One region of the Oryzomicrobium sp. genome, then DNA from elsewhere that is predicted to be linked to it. Evidence: predicted binding sites of a transcription regulator. Region 1 holds the regulator's gene; each other region holds the start of a gene.
The links. The regulator sigma-54, encoded in region 1, starts transcription at its own class of promoters, with help from an activator protein. The targets are predictions, from matches to a motif close to TGGCACGCTTNCTGCTNA.

Region 1 (4,043 bases):
CTGGTGATCTTCATCAACCAGATCCGCATGAAGATCGGCGTGATGTTCGGCAGCCCGGAAACCACCACCGGCGGCAACGCGCTCAAGTTCTACGCCTCGGTGCGCCTCGACATCCGCCGCATCGGCGGCATCAAGAAGGGCGACGAGGTGATCGGCAACGAAACCAAGGTCAAGGTGGTGAAGAACAAGGTGTCGCCCCCGTTCCGCGAGGCCATCTTCGACATCCTCTACGGCGAGGGCATCTCCCGGGAAGGCGAGATCATCGACATGGGCGTGGCCCACAAGATCGTCGAGAAGTCTGGCGCCTGGTATGCCTACAACGGCGAGAAGATCGGCCAGGGCAAGGACAACGTGCGCGAGTACCTGCGCCAGCGTCCGGAAACCGCGGCCGAGATCGAGGCCAAAATCCGCGCCGCCGTCGGCGTCGCCTTGCCCACCGGCGTGGCGGCCCCGGCCGAGGCCTAAGGCCGGCCCCGGGAGCGCATGGCGCCGACCGAACGCTCCCTGCGGGAACGGGCCGTCGCCCTACTCGCCCGCCGCGAACATTCCCGGTCCGAACTGGCGCGCAAGCTGGCGCCCCACGCGGAAAGCCGCGAGGAACTGGACCGGCTGCTCGACGAGCTGGCCGCCCGCAAGCTGCTCTCGGACGACCGCTACGCCGAGATGCGCGTGACGGTGCGCGCCGGCCGCTACGGCAACCAGCGGCTGCGCCAGGAGCTGGCGACGGCCGGAGTCGACGACGCCACCATCGCCACCGCCCTGGCCCAGGCCGACGACGAGTCGTCCCGGGCCAAGTCGGTCTGGCAGAAGAAATTCGGCACCCCCGCCGCGGATGCGGCGGAACGGGCCAAACAGATGCGTTTCCTCGCCCAGCGGGGTTTTTCCATGGAGATCATCCGCCGCGTCGTGCGCGGCCTCGATGACGAATGACCGCATGAACGCCGCCACCCTCACCTCCACCGCCCCGGCCCAGCCGGCGCCGGCCAGCCAGAGCCGCCTATCTGCCCACAACCTGCAAAAGCGCTACAAGAAGCGCACCGTGGTCCACGACGTGTCGTTCGACGTGGCCAGCGGCGAGGTGGTCGGCCTGCTCGGCCCCAACGGCGCGGGCAAGACCACCTGTTTCTACATGGTGGTGGGCCTGGTGGCCGCCGACGGCGGCGAGGTCTACCTGGACGAGGCCCGGCTGACCCACCAGCCGATCCACCAGCGTGCCCATCAAGGCCTTTCGTACCTGCCCCAAGAAGCGTCGGTGTTCCGCAAGCTGAACGTGGCCGAGAACATCCAGGCCGTGCTCGAACTGCAGAACCTGCCCGAGGACGAGGTGAAGAACCGCCTCGAATCCCTGCTCGACGAGCTGCACATCGGCCACCTGCGCGGCACCCTGGCGGTGGCCCTGTCCGGCGGCGAGCGGCGCCGGGTCGAGATCGCCCGGGCCCTGGCCACCAATCCACGCTTCGTGCTGCTCGACGAGCCCTTCGCCGGGGTGGACCCGATCGCCGTACTGGAAATCCAGAAGATCATCCGCTTCCTCAAGGCCCGCGGCATCGGCGTGCTGATCACCGACCACAACGTGCGCGAAACCCTGGGTATCTGCGACCGGGCCTACATCATCAACGAGGGCCGCGTGCTGGCCGCCGGTCGCCCGGACGAGATCGTGCACAACGACGACGTGCGCAAGGTTTACCTGGGCGAGCATTTCCGCCTGTGACCGCGACCCGCTCCATGCCCATGCTCCACCGCCCCGCCGCCGCGCCGCCCCATGAGGCAGCAGCCGGTTGCCGCTGCCGATGAAACCCAGCCTCCAGCTCAAGCTCTCGCAGCACCTGGCGCTCACGCCCCAGTTGCAGCAGTCGATCAAGCTGCTGCAGCTGTCGACCCTCGAGCTCAACCAGGAAATCGAGCAATACCTGCTGGAAAACCCCCTGCTGGAGCGGGAGGACGATTTCGAACCCGCCGCCCGCCCCGCCGAGCCGGGCTTTGCCGACGCCTTGAGCAGCGGCGAGCAGGCGGCCGACGGCAACGCCCAGGCGGAACGGGGCGAATCCGGGGAGAACGGCGAGTCCAGTGAATCCGGTGAAGGCAGCGACTACACCGCCGAGGGTGGCGACGCCGGCGTGGACGACGGCTGGTTCGCCGAGGGCAGCTTTCCCAGCGGCAGCCGCGACAACGACGGGGACGACGAGGGCGACGGCCAGGACATCCAGGCCGCCGTCACCAGTCTGAAGGACCACCTAAACTGGCAGTTGGGCCTGACCTCCCTGTCGGACCGGGACCGCAGCCTGGCCAGCTTCATCGTCGAAGCCCTGGACGACGACGGCTACCTGGACCAGTCCCTGGACGAACTGGGCGAAGCCCTGCCCCACGAGCTGGAGGTCGAGCCGGAAGAACTGGAGATCGCCCTCAAGCACGTGCAGAACCTGGACCCCACCGGCGTGGGCGCGCGCAGTCCCCAGGAATGCCTGGCCCTGCAACTGCGCGCCCGCCCCGCCGGCCCGGTGCGCAACCTGGCGCTGACCCTGGCGGAAAAGCACCTGGACCTGCTCGCCAACCGGGACTTCACCCGGCTCAAGCGCCAGCTCGGCTGCGACGACGAGACGCTGAAGGCGGTGCAGGCCATGATCATGGGCCTGGACCCGCGCCCGGGAGCCCGCTACGCGCCCCTGGAAACCCGCTACATCATCCCCGACGTGATCGTGCGCAAGGTGCGCAATCAGTGGGTAGCGAGCATCAACCCAGACGCCTTCCCTCGCCTGCGGGTCAACCGGCTCTACGCCGACCTGCTGCAAAAGCACCGCACCCGCGGCGAGAGCGGCGGCATGTCCGGCCAGTTGCAGGAGGCCCGCTGGCTGATCAAGAACGTGCAGCAGCGCTTTGACACCATCCTGCGCGTCTCCCAGGCCATCGTGGACCGGCAGCGCGCCTTCTTCGACCACGGCGAGGTGGCGATGCGCCCCCTGGTGCTGCGCGAGATCGCCGACATCCTCGACCTGCACGAATCCACCGTGTCCCGGGTGACCACCCAGAAGTACATGGCCTCACCCCGGGGTATCTTCGAACTGAAGTATTTTTTCGGCAGCCACGTGGCCACCGATACCGGCGGAGCCTGTTCGGCCACCGCCATCCGCGCCCTCATCAAGCAGCTGGTGGGCTCGGAAAACGCCAAGAAGCCTCTCTCGGACAACCAGATTGCTGACATCCTCGGCCAGCAGGGCATTGTCGTCGCCCGCCGGACGATAGCAAAATACCGGGAGGGGATGGGCATTCCAGCTGCCAATCTCCGCAAGTCCCTCTAAAGGAGTAGAACCATGAATCTGCAGATCAGTGGGCATCACCTGGAAGTCACTCCGGCGATCCGTGAATACGTGACCGGCAAACTGGACCGCGTCATCCGTCACTTCGACAACGTGATCGACGTAAGCGTGATTCTCTCGGTCGAGAAGCTGAAGCAAAAGGCCGAAGTGACCGTCCACGTGCGCGGCAAGGACATCTTCGTCGAGAGCGAGGATTCCGACCTGTACGCCGCCATCGACAGCCTGATCGACAAGCTGGACCGCCAAGTCATCAAGCACAAGCAAAAAATCCAGGATCACCACCGGGACGAGAAGAACATCCCCGTCGCCGAGTGATCTAACCAACGGATCGGCCGGGCCCCGCGGGGGCCCGCCGACTGTTCCCCTCACGGGCCCCTCGACCCTCGCTGCCCGGGGCGCAGCCCCCGTCAGCGCAACGACCGGAAATCCTGTATCCTCCCGGCCACGTTTCGCCCTTAGTCTCCGAGACCCCGGCCCGATTTCCTCCCGGCCCGCTCCGAATCCCATCGCCACACCGGTGGCACCGTGCATTCAAGGCTGGCCCGTTCAACGTCTCCGTGGATCGTCCGATGGAGCTCATCGCCAAACTCCTTCCTCTCGAAAACGTCGTCCTAGACCTGGAAGCGACCAGCAAGAAGCGGGTCTTCGAACAGGCCGGCATTCTCTTCGAAAACCGCAACGGCATTGCCCGCGCCACGGTCTTCGACAGCTTGTTCGCCCGGGAAAAGC
Region 2 (4,043 bases), on a different contig from region 1:
GCTCGGTGCCCACCAGCCAGCGGGTGCCCTTGGGCGCTTCCTTGATGGTCTTGACGATGTGCTCGGTGGAGCCGACGTGGTCGGAGGCGGCGCACACCTCGAAGTTGCACTCCGGGTGGGCGATGACGATGCCGTCCGGGTGCTTGGCGCGGAAGGCGTCGATGTGGCTCTTCTGGAACATCTGGTGCACCGAGCAGTGGCCCTTCCACAGCAGGATCTTGGCGTTCTTGATCTGCTCCGGGGTGAGGCCGCCGTATTCCAGGTCCGGGTCCCACACCACCATGTCGGTGAGCGGCATGCCCAGCTGGTGACCGGTCCAGCGGCCCAGGTGCTGATCAGGGAAGAACAGCACCTTGGGCCGGCGGGCGAAGGCCCATTCGGCGATGGTACGGGCGTTCGACGAGGTGCACACGATACCGCCGCGCTCGCCGCAGAAGGCTTTCAGGTCGGCCGCCGAATTGATGTAGGTGACCGGGGTGACCTGGTTGGCCGGGTCCTCGCCGAGCACTTCGCCCAGCTCGCGCCAAGCCCGGGTGACCTTGGCCAGGTTGGCCATGTCGGCCATGGAACAGCCGGCGGCCAGGTCGGGCAGGATGGCGATCTGGTTGGGCTTGGACATGATGTCCGCCACCTCGGCCATGAAGTGCACGCCGCAGAAGACGATGTAGTCGCTCTCGGCCTGGGCGGCCAGGCGCGACAGCTTGAGGGAATCACCGGTCAGGTCGGCGTGCTGGTACACGTCGGCCCGCTGGTAGTGGTGGCAGAGCAGCACCGCCTTCTTGCCCAGCGTGGCCCGGGCGGCGCGGATGCGCTCTTCGCACTCGGCGTCGGACAGGCTGTTGTAACGGTCGAAGGAGGGGTTGAAGGCAATGGTTTGCATCGAATCGGTCACTTCTCGAAACTCGGATCAGCTCTGGGTCCACGGCAGGCCGGCGAAGCGCCAGCCGCCTACGGTGTTGCGCCGGCCGTCGGCGCTCTTGTCGCCCTCGAACCCTTCCAGGATGTTGCAGGCGCTGGTGTAGCCGGCCTGGGCCGCCGCCGTGGCCGCGGCGTTGGAACGCCCGCCGCTGCGGCACAGGAACAGCACCAGGGCCTCCCGGTCCACCTCGCGCTTGAGGCGCTCCAGGAAGTGGGGGTTGCGCCCCCCGTCCGGGTACAGGTTCCACTCGATCTCCACCGCGCCGGGCACGCGCCCGACCCAGTCCCACTCGGCCTTGGTGCGCACGTCCACGAGCACGGCGCCGGGGGCGAGCTTCCACACCTCGTAGGCTTCCGCCGGGGTCAGGGCCCCGGCGTAGGGCAGGTTCTGGTCCTCGGCGCGGGCCTTGGCCAGCGCCAGCAATTCGTTCAAACGCCCCATGGCAAACCTCGCGGTGCTCAGTGGATGTGGATGGATTGTCGAGCCGCCTGCGCGGCGGTGCGCGGGTCCCGATCAGATGGGGGCGCGGTGCGGCCGGACAAGGGGTAGCAAGTATAAATCAGGCGCCCGCCCCCGGCGTCGCCGGGATGGAGGAACGGGGTGGCGCGGCCAGGCGAAGGTGAAGCGAAGGCGCGTAGACGAGATTGGAGGATGCCTGAGGGCCGGGCCTCCGCGATACGATTTGGTGCAAATTTACGGCAGAATCCGGCCCCTTGCCGCTTGAGCACCAATTTGGTGCATAAACGGCGAATGGCGCACCGATTTTGTGCGGAGTCAGCTACTCCCGGCAGCAGGATTCCGTTATGGCACAATGGCGTGGGTTTATCGGCCGGACTGGCATGGAACCTGCTCAATCCGGTCCGCAAACGAATTACCGCAATCCTGAATTCTGCCGGGCACCGGCACCTTGCTTAGGAGATGTTGCACATGACGACCCCCCAGGACGTGATCAAGATGGTCAAGGAAAACGACGTCAAGTTCGTCGATTTCCGCTTTACCGATACCCGTGGCAAGGAACAGCACGTCGGCGTGCCCATCAGCCACTTCGATGAGAGCAAGTTCGAGGAAGGCCACGCCTTCGACGGCTCCTCCATCGCCGGTTGGAAGGGCATCCAGGCCTCCGACATGCTGCTGATGCCGGACGCCGACACCGCCTACATCGACCCCTTCTTCGACGAGCCCACCCTGGTCCTGACCTGTGACGTGGTGGAACCCGCCGACGGCAAGGGCTACGACCGCGACCCCCGCTCCATCGCCAAGCGCGCCGAGGCTTACCTGAAGTCCTCCGGCATCGGCGACACCGCCTTCTTCGGTCCGGAACCCGAATTCTTCATCTTCGACTCGATCGAGTGGAAGACCGACATGTCCGGCACCTACAGCAAGATTTCCTCCGAAGAGGCCCCCTGGTCCTCCGACGACAAGTCCGAAGGCGGCAACGCCGGCCACCGTCCCGCGGTGAAGGGCGGCTACTTCCCGGTTCCCCCAGTCGACCGTCTCAACGACATCCGCGCCGCCATGTGCCTGGCCCTGGAATCCCTGGGCGTGCCCGTGGAAGTGCACCACCACGAAGTGGCCACCGCCGGCCAGTGCGAGATCGGCACCAAGTTCTCCACCCTGGTCAAGCGCGCCGACTGGACCCAGATCCAGAAGTACGTGATCCACAACGTGGCCTACCAGTACGGCAAGACCGCCACCTTCATGCCCAAGCCCATCGTTGGCGACAACGGTTCCGGCATGCACGTGCACCAGTCCATCTGGAAGGACGGCCAGAACCTGTTCGCCGGCAACGGCTACGCCGGCCTGTCCGAAATGGCCCTGTACTACATCGGCGGCATCATCAAGCACGCCCGCGCCCTGAACGCGATCACCAACCCGCTGATCAACTCCTACAAGCGCCTGGTGCCCCACTTCGAAGCCCCGGTGAAGCTGGCCTACTCCGCCAAGAACCGCTCCGCCTCGATCCGCGTGCCCCACGTGGCTTCCACCAAGGCCCGCCGCATCGAAACCCGCTTCCCGGACCCGGGCGCCAACCCCTACCTGTGCTTCGCCGCGCTGCTGATGGCCGGCCTGGACGGCATCCAGAACAAGATCCACCCGGGCGAACCCGCGGACAAGAACCTGTACGATCTGCCGCCGGAAGAAGACGCCAAGATCCCGACCGTCTGCCACAGCCTGGACCAGGCTCTGGAAGCCCTGGACCAGGACCGCGAGTTCCTGACCCGCGGTGGCGTGTTCTCCAACGACTGGATCGATGCCTACATCGCCCTGAAGATGGAAGAAGTGACCAAGCTGCGCATGGCTGTGCACCCCCTGGAGTTCGAGCTGTACTACTCCATCTAAGAGGTCGCGCGACCGCAGCACTGAAAGGGACGGGGCAACCCGTCCCTTTTTTCTTTGGTCATTCCCGCCCGATGACGGCCCGATTTGCATGGCCTGCCATTGACCGCCCCATGCTCACGGTTGCCCGCATCCGGCAACGCCCCTACACTTGCCCCATGCGCAACGAGGCCCCCATGAAAACCGCGTCCCTGCTCGTTTCTGCCGCCCTGCTGCTGGCAGCCGGCGGTGCCCAGGCCCAGATCTTCCGCTGCACCGATACCGAGGGGAACACCGTCATCTCCAACGTGCAGCAGGGCAAGAACTGCAAGAAGGTCGCCACCGACCCGGTATCGTCCATGCCCCCGCCCAAGGCCGCCCCGGCGCCCCGGGCCCCCAGCCCGTCCGGCTTCCCCCGGGTGGACGACGCCACCCAGAAGGCCCGCGACGGCGACCGCCGCCGCATCCTCGAACAGGAACTGGCCAGCGAGCAGAAGAGTCTGGAAGAGGCGCGCAAGGAACTGGCCGACCAGGAAGCGGTGCGCAACGGCGACGAGCGCAACTACCAGAAGGTGCTCGACCGCCTCCAGCCCTACAAGGACAAGGCCCAGTTGCACGAGCGCAACATCGAGGCCATCCGCAAGGAGCTGGCTAACCTGCGCTGAGTGTCCGATTCTTCGACGTGGCCCGCTCCTTGCTCCGTTCCGAGCCATGAACGCCACGCCGCCTTCCAACGCCGCCAACGCCTCCGGCCCCGCCGCCCAGCCCACGACCTTGCCCTCCTTCCCCGGCCTGGACATGCTCTCCG
Region 3 (4,043 bases), on a different contig from region 1:
ACAGATGGCTGCCGGCCAGGATGTTCACCTGCCAGGGGCGGCGCACCCGGGAAGGCCGGGCGAAGCGCCGCGCCAGGGCCGCCACCGCCTTGCCGTAGCCTTCCTGGAAGGTACCGGTGAAATCCGGAGCGGACACGAACACCACCTCCATCCCGGCCAGTTCCGGATGGCGGGCGCGGATGTCCTTGAGAAACCCCTCCACGTCGTCGCCCTTGGTCTCGGTCAGGCCGGTGGACACCAGACCGATCAGCCCTGGGTTGGCGCGCTTGTGGATGTTCACCAGGGCCTGCTCGATGTTGTCGTAGCCGCCCAGGATGGTGGTGACCTCGTTCATGGCCGTGGTCTGCAACGGAATCGTCTCGCGGAAGTGGCGCACGAACAGCACCAGGCCGAAGGCGGTACAGCCCTGGGCGCCATGCACCAGGGGCAGGCTGCGCTCCATGCCGAGAAAGGCCAGGGCGGCGCCGATGGGGGCGCTCATCTTGAGCGGATTGACGGTGCAGGCTTTCTTGCTGACGACGATCTCAGCCATGGCGCATCTCCCCGGCAGCGGCGCCGGCACTCCCGCGACCACAGGACGCGGCGCGGTCTTCCCCGCCCCAACCATCCAGCCAGTCCGCCGACTCCCAGGGTGCCGGCTGGCGCAGCTGGGCCCAGATCGGGTTGTGCAAGGCCCGGTCGATCTGGGCCACCAGATTCACCATGCCGTCGTAGCCGGCGTAGGGGTGGTGGCGTTCCTGGTTGATCTCGACCCAAGGCACCTTGGCCTTCAGGGCGACGAACTGGGAACGGCCGCCGGAAAGCATCACGTCGGCCCGGGCCTCCTTGAGCTGGCGGTACATCTCCCGGGGCGGCAGCTCGTCGAAGACGTGGGCGTCGCCCCCCATGATCTCGATCACCTTCTGCCGGTCGCTGGCGGTGCTCTTGCGCATCGAGGTGCCGACGATCTCCAACCCAACCTCTTGCAACGCCGCCACCAGGGACCAGGACTTCACCCCGCCGGTGAACAGCAGTACCCGTTTGCCCTGCAAGCGCGCCTTGAAGGGCTCTAGCCGCGCCCAGGCACGGGCCTCCTCCCGGGCGATGAGCGTCTCGGCGCGCTCCGGCAGGTCCGCCGGGCCGCCCCGTTCCACCAGCAGCCGGGAAATCCGGCGCAGGGCATCGGAAGTGTCGCCGATGCCGTAGAAGCTGCCCTCGAAGAAGGGAATGCCGTAGCGCTCCTCCATCTTGCGGGCGACGTTGATGAGGGCCTGGGAGCACAGCATGATCGCCGCCCTGGCCCGGTGCGAGCAGGCCAGATCGTGGTAGCGGGAATCGCCGGTGAAGGTGGCCAGGACGCGTATGCCCAGCTCGTCGAAGAGGGGCTTCACCTGCCAGAACTCGCCCACCACGTTGTATTCGCCGATAACGTTGATGTCGGTAGCTGTAGTGCGCTCCGGCTCCCGGGTACCCACCACCTGGTCGAGCAGGGCCTCGCCGCCCAGCTTGTTGCCCAGGTTCTTGCTGCCGGCGAAGCCCGGCGCCTCGATGGGAATCACCGGCAGGCCGAGACGGGCGCTGGCGGCTTTGCACACGGCGGCGACGTCGTCGCCGATCAGGGCCGGCACGCAAGTCTGGTAGACGAACACCGCCGGCGGCCGGTACTTGGCGACGATCTCCTCGATGGCCCGGTAGAGGCGCTTCTCGCCGCCGTAGATGACGTCGAATTCGTTCAGGTCGGTGGTGAAAGCTGTGCGGTAGCGCAGGGAATCGCTCGAATGGACGTGGCGCGAATCCCAGGAATTGCCCTCGCAGGCGATCGGGCCATGCACCAGATGGGCCACGTCGGTGACCGGCTGCAGGGCGATCTTGGCCCCGTCGAAAGCGCAGCCGCCGGCCGCCGCCCCGGGCGCCAGGGGCTTCTTGCAGCCGGCCTTGCGCGCCTTGTCGTCCTTGGCGCGATTGTGGGCGCAGGCCGGCTCGTCGAAGACGGCGGCAATGGTTTCCTTCAGCGCGCTCATGTCGGCTCCCCTACAGCGATTCATCGGACAGGGGGCTCAACGCAGCTTCCATGCCAGCGCCCGCCATTCCAGGCAAGCCTTTGTTTCAGTGCAGCATTTTCCAAACGCCCCGCTACGGTGCCCCGTAAGCCCGTGTCGCAAACCCGACACACCTTGATGGTGCGGGGGATATGCCCCATCGCCCCCCTCGGCCCCTGCTCACGGGCACTCCGGCATCACGGCATGTTTTGTGCGTAGCAACATGGAACTAACACCCGGAACCGTCGCAAAGCCGACAACGCCCCCGCGTCCGGCGGACGGCTCCCGCCCAGGGAGGTTGAACCATGTCGATCGACAACACCCTGCCCGCATCAGGGGACGCAGCCCGGGAGCGGGTGGCGGACCGGGAGCTGGTCACCATCTACGAGATCAGCAAGATCCTCACCGCCCCCCTCGATTTCCACACCGGGGCCCGCCAACTGCTGGCAGTGCTCACCGCCCACCTGGGCATGCGCCACGGCCTGATCGCCCTGGTCCAGGGCGACGGTCGCCTGCACGTCTTCGGCGCCACCGGTGCCGTATTCGCCGGCTCGCCCGCGGTGCTGGACGCCGACCAGGGCCTGTTCGGCCAGGTGCTCAAGAGCAACTCGCCGGTGGTGGTGCCCGACATCGCCCGGGAACCCCTGTTCGTCGGCCAGGACCGGCAAGGCCGCGACGGGGTCGCCCTGCTGGCGGTGCCCATCCGCGACGGGCGCAGGGCCATCGGCCTGCTGTCGGTGGACCGGCCGCCGGAAGACAACCGGCCGGTGCGCTACGAACGCGACGTGCGCATCCTCACCCTGGTGGCCAACCTGCTCGGCCAGTCCTGGCGGTTGCACCGCAAGATCGCCGAGGAGCGGGAAGCCCACCGCCAGGAAACGCGCCGGCTCAAGACCCAGTTGAAGGGCCGCTACCGCGTGGACAACGTGGTGGGCATGTCGAAGCGCATGCAGGAGGTGCTGGCCGACGTGCACCAGGCCGCACCGGGCCACGCCACAGTGCTGCTGAGAGGCGAATCGGGCACCGGCAAGGAGGCCATCGCCCACGCCATCCACTACCTGTCGCCCCGGGCCAAGAGCCCCTTCGTCAAGGTGAACTGCGCCGCCCTGCCGGAAACCCTGCTTGAATCCGAACTGTTCGGCCACGAGAAGGGCGCCTTCACCGGCGCCACCAGCGAGCGCAAGGGGCGCTTCGAGTTGGCCGAGGGCGGCACCCTGTTCCTCGACGAGATCGGCGACATCACGCCCACCTTCCAGGCCAAGCTGCTGCGGGTGCTGCAAGAGCACGAGTTCGAGCGGGTGGGCGGCAACAAGACCCTAAAGGCCGATTTCCGCCTGGTGGCCGCCACCAACCGCAACCTGGAGGAAATGGTACAAAAGGGCGAATTTCGCGCCGACCTGTACTTCCGCCTCAACGTGGTGACCCTGTTCCTGCCGGCCCTGCGCGAACGCAAGGACGACATCCCGCTACTGGTGGAGCACTTCCTCGCCCGCTTCAACAAGGACAACGACCGGGCCGTGGCCCTTGAGGCCGAGGCCATGGATTTGCTGCTGCACTGCAACTGGCCGGGCAACGTGCGCGAACTGCAGAACTGCATCGAGCGGGCCGCCACCATGACCCGGAGCGATCACATCCGCGCCGACGACCTGCGCTGCTTCAAGGGCCAGTGCTTTTCGTCGATGCTGCTCAACGCCGAGCAGAACCGCTGCACTCCGGGCGGCTCCTTCGTGGCGCCTCCCCATTCCGCCGGGCAACCATCGGCGCCACCGACCTTTCCCATTGCCATGCCGCCACGCCATCACCCCGCCGCGCCCAAGAACGGCGACGACCGCGACGACGGGGAATTCCCCCCGGCCGGCGACGGTGGCATTGCCGGCATACCCGAACGGGAACAACTGGTGGCGGCCATGGAAAAATGCGGCTGGGTCCAGGCCAAGGCGGCCCGCCTGCTCAACCTCACCCCGCGCCAGATCGGCTACGCCTTGAAGAAGCACCGCATCCCGGTGAAGCGGCTGTAGACGCGGC
Region 4 (4,043 bases), on a different contig from region 1:
CTTTTCCGGGTCTTCCCGGCTGGCGATCTTTTCATGGCAGCCGGGCTGGCCCAGGTCCACGATCTCGGGACGGATGCGCGCCTGGGCCTTGGTCGAGTAGAACACCTTGAGGCGCGGCACCAGCAGGGACTTGGGGTTCTGCTCCATGACCACCCCGAGGCGGCCCGATTCGAGGCGCACCAGGGAGCCCACCGGGTAGATGCCCACGGTCTTGACGAAGGCCTTGAACACCGCCGGGTCGAAGTGGCCCTCGGCCCATTCGGCCATCTTGCGCAGGGACTCGGCCGGGTCCCAGCCGGATTTGTAGGGGCGGTTCGAGGTGATCGCGTCGTAGACGTCGCAGACCGCGCCCATCTTGGCGTAGAGACTGATCTGGTCGCCCTTGAGGCGCTCCGGGTAGCCGCTGCCGTCGATCTTCTCGTGGTGGTGCAGGCACACGTCCAGGGCCACGTCGCTCACCCCGCTGCCGGCCAGCAGCATGGCGTGGCCTTCGGCCGGATGGCTCTTCACCGCTAGGAACTCGGCGTCGGTGAGCTTGCCCGGCTTGTTGAGAATGGCCGGGTCGATGGCCATCTTGCCCAGGTCGTGGAGCAGGCCGGCCATGCCGGCTTCGCGCACTTCGGGTTCGCTCAGGCCCAGTTCCCGGGCCAGGGCGATCATCAGGGCACAGACCGCCACCGAGTGCATGTAGGTGTAGTCGTCGGCAGTCTTGAGTCGGGCCAGGCTGATCAGGGCGCCGGGGTTGCGCAGCACCGAATTGGAAATCTCGTCTACCAGGGGCTGGGCGTTGGCCGCGTCCAGGGCCTTGCCCATGCGCGCTTCCTGGAACATGGAGGTGACCGCCTGGCGCGACTTGGCGCAGATGCGGGCGGCCCGTTCCAGCTCCATGGACATGGAGACCTTTTCGATAGCCGGCGCGGGCTCGCTGCCGGCGGCGCGCAGCAGCTCGCGCTCCACCGCGGCGTCGGATTCCTCCTTGGCCTGGCCTTCGGCCACGTCGAAGCCTTTGGTGGTGTCGATCCACACCTCGCGGATGCTGCTGTCGAGAATGCGCTGGATGTCTTCCGGGTCTTCGAGCAGGAAGGCGGAGCGCCAGAACGGGTGCTCCATCCAGGAACCGCAGAGTTCGTGCAGGTGCATGCCGACCCGCAGATGGTCGACCGAGATTCGCTTGAGCATGCGCGTATCTGAAATGGGTAGGCTGCCTAGTTTATAGGCACGTGCCGGAACGGACCAAAGAAATACGCCACGCTCCCCCTGTCTGGACCGGCCAGCCCAGGCTCGGCCGGCCGAAACGATGACGGGGAGCCGAAGCTCCCCGTCGCGGTCGGTCCCGGCTGGCGCCGGAACCGGGCCTTGCTTGCCCTGCTTTACAGCCCGGCGGCGGCGCGCAGGATCTGCGCCTTGTCGGTGGCTTCCCAGGTGAATTCCGGCTCGTCCCGGCCGAAGTGGCCGTAGGCGGCGGTCTTCTGGTAGATCGGGCGCAGCAGGTCGAGCATCTGCACGATGCCCTTGGGGCGCAGATCGAAGTGGGCGCGCACCAGTTCGGTCAGCTTCTCGTTGGTTACCTTGCCGGTACCGAAGGTCTCGACCATGATCGAGGTCGGCTGGGCCACGCCGATGGCGTAGGACACCTGCACCAGGCACTTGCTGGCCAGGCCGGCGGCGACGATGTTCTTGGCCACGTAGCGGCCGGCATAGGCAGCGGAACGGTCCACCTTGGAGGGGTCCTTGCCGGAGAAGGCGCCACCGCCGTGGGGGGCGGCACCGCCGTAGGTGTCGACGATGATCTTGCGCCCGGTCAGGCCGCAGTCGCCTTGCGGGCCGCCGATGACGAAGCGGCCGGTGGGGTTCACCAGGTACTTGATCTCGCCCTTGATCAGCTCCTTGGGCAGCACGGGCTTGATCACGTCCTCGATCACCGCCTCGCGCAGGCTGTCCAGGGGGATGTCCGGAGAGTGCTGGGTGGACAGCACCACGGTGTCGATGGCCACCGGCTTGCCGTCCTCGTAGCGGATGGTGACCTGGGACTTGGCGTCCGGGCGCAGCCAGGGCAGGCGGCCGTCGCGGCGCAGCAGGGACTGGCGTTCCACCAGACGGTGGGACAGGTAGATCGGCAGGGGCATCAGGGACGGGGTTTCGTCACAGGCGTAGCCGAACATCAGGCCCTGGTCGCCGGCGCCCTGGTCCAGGCCGTCGTCGTGGGCCTTGTCCACGCCCTGGGCGATGTCCGGGCTCTGCTTGTCGTAGGCCACCAGCACGGCGCAGCCCTTGTAGTCGATGCCGTACTCGGTGTTGTCGTAGCCGATGCGGCGGATGGTGTCCCGGGCCACCTGGATGTAGTCCACGTTGGCGTGGGTGGTGATCTCGCCGGCCAGCACCACCAGGCCGGTGTTGCACAGGGTCTCGGCGGCGACGCGGGCCTTGGGGTCCTGGGTCAGGATGGCGTCCAGGATGGCGTCGGAAATCTGGTCCGCGACTTTGTCGGGATGGCCTTCGGAGACGGACTCCGAAGTGAAGAAGTAGTTGTTCGACATGAGTGGTGCACGCTCCAAAAACAAAATCCCCGGATTGTTGCCGGCGTACCGGCTCCGGGGATGCGAGCGGTGACGCTTTAGCAGTATTTGTCGCCGGTTTTTCATGGCCGGCGCCGCCCTGCAAGTTGTCCGTTTAACTCGGCGGTCCGATAATTCTCGCTTTTTGGCCGGACCCGGTCAAGCCGACGGGCACTAAAGACCCTATTCATGTCCCTGATTTACCGCCTTATTTTCAAAGGAATCGCCCGGCTGCCCCTGCCGCTGCTGCATGGCGCCGGCGCCATGCTCGGGCGGCTGGCCTACCGTTTCGCCCCCCGCGTCCGGGAGCAGGCCCGGGCCAACCTTGCCCTGGCCCTGGGGGTTGCCGAGGCCGACCGGCTGCTGCCGGAGGCGATGGCTGAGTCCGGCAAGGGCGCCCTGGAGTTGCCCTCCACCTGGCTGTCCTCCCTGGAGGCGGTGACCGACCGGGTCAAGCGGGTGAGCGGCTGGGAACACGTGGCCGAAGCCCAGGCCCGGGGCAAGGGAGTGATCTTCCTCACGCCCCACCTGGGCTGCTTCGAGATCGCCGCCCAGTACCTGGCCCGCCACGCCCACGGGGTGCCGATCACGGTGCTGTATCGGGAGCCCAAGCAGGCCTGGATGAAGGAATTCCTCCTGGCCGGCCGGGTGCGCGGCGACCGGATGCGGGTGGCCGCCGCCGATCTGGCCGGGGTGCGCACCCTGATCCGCGCTCTGAAGCACAAGGAAATGGTCGGCCTGCTGCCCGACCAGGCCCCCGGCGCCGGCCAGGGCGAGTGGCTGCCCTTCTTCGGCCGCCCCGCCTACACCATGACCCTGGCGGCCCGGCTCACCGAGACCGGCGCTGCCACCCTGTTCGTGTACATGGAGCGCCTGCCGGGCGGCGAGGGTTACCACTACCACATCCGCCCGCCGCTCACGCCCCTGGAAGGCGATACCGTGGCCCGCGCCGCCCAGATCAACCGGGAGGTGGAGGCCATGATCCGGGAATGCCCGACCCAGTACCTGTGGGCCTACAACCGCTACAAGCAGCCGTCCGGCGCACCGCCGGCGCCGAACGCCGATGCCGCTGCATCCATGAACACTCCGCCGACCTCAGCATGAGCAAATTCTTCACTTACATCGCCCTGGGCCTGCTCTGGCTGCTGCACTGGCTGCCCCTGCCGGCCTTTGTCGCCATCGGCCGCGGGCTGGGCAGCCTGTTCTACTGGCTGGCCGCGCCGCGCCGCAAGGTCGTGCTGACCAACCTCAAGCTGTGCTTTCCCCACCTGTCCGACGCCGAACGGGTGCGCCTGGCCAAGGACCACTTCGCCATGGTGGCGCGCAGCTTCCTCGAGCGCAGCATCCTGTGGTTCGCCCCCGAGGCGCGCATCCGCCGCCTGGTGCGCTTCAAGAACCAGGAGCGCTTCGACGCCCTGGTCGGCCAGCCGGTGATTCTGCTCGCCCCCCACTTCGTCGGCCTGGACTGGGGCGGCGCGCGCATCGCCA

Region 2: glnA (type I glutamate--ammonia ligase) is a predicted target of sigma-54. The motif match lies at 1,755-1,772, and genes of this name have one in related genera.
Region 3: nifE (nitrogenase iron-molybdenum cofactor biosynthesis protein NifE) is a predicted target of sigma-54. The motif match lies at 2,039-2,056, and genes of this name have one in related genera.
Region 4: metK (methionine adenosyltransferase) is a predicted target of sigma-54. The motif match lies at 2,615-2,632, and genes of this name have one in related genera.

The regions. Positions count from the first base shown of each region.
Region 1 is NZ_DAISLS010000004.1:16,332-20,374, forward strand. Features, by position in the region: gene recA (recombinase RecA) at 1-465, shown strand, start outside; gene recX (recombination regulator RecX) at 484-930, shown strand; gene lptB (LPS export ABC transporter ATP-binding protein) at 935-1,711, shown strand; gene V7Z98_RS04335 (RNA polymerase factor sigma-54) at 1,791-3,296, shown strand; gene hpf (ribosome hibernation-promoting factor, HPF/YfiA family) at 3,309-3,629, shown strand; gene ptsN (PTS IIA-like nitrogen regulatory protein PtsN) at 3,884-4,043, shown strand, end outside.
Region 2 is NZ_DAISLS010000007.1:49,149-53,191, forward strand. Features, by position in the region: gene nadA (quinolinate synthase NadA) at 1-880, opposite strand, end outside; gene V7Z98_RS07820 (rhodanese-like domain-containing protein) at 908-1,360, opposite strand; gene glnA (type I glutamate--ammonia ligase) at 1,847-3,259, shown strand; gene V7Z98_RS07830 (DUF4124 domain-containing protein) at 3,433-3,900, shown strand; gene glnL (nitrogen regulation protein NR(II)) at 3,947-4,043, shown strand, end outside.
Region 3 is NZ_DAISLS010000003.1:179,319-183,361, forward strand. Features, by position in the region: gene nifN (nitrogenase iron-molybdenum cofactor biosynthesis protein NifN) at 1-532, opposite strand, end outside; gene nifE (nitrogenase iron-molybdenum cofactor biosynthesis protein NifE) at 525-2,000, opposite strand; gene nifA (nif-specific transcriptional activator NifA) at 2,324-4,036, shown strand.
Region 4 is NZ_DAISLS010000008.1:193,752-197,794, reverse strand. Features, by position in the region: gene V7Z98_RS09560 (HD-GYP domain-containing protein) at 1-1,179, opposite strand, end outside; gene metK (methionine adenosyltransferase) at 1,371-2,537, opposite strand; partial or broken gene V7Z98_RS09550 (lysophospholipid acyltransferase family protein) at 2,742-3,659, shown strand; gene V7Z98_RS09545 (LpxL/LpxP family acyltransferase) at 3,656-4,043, shown strand, end outside.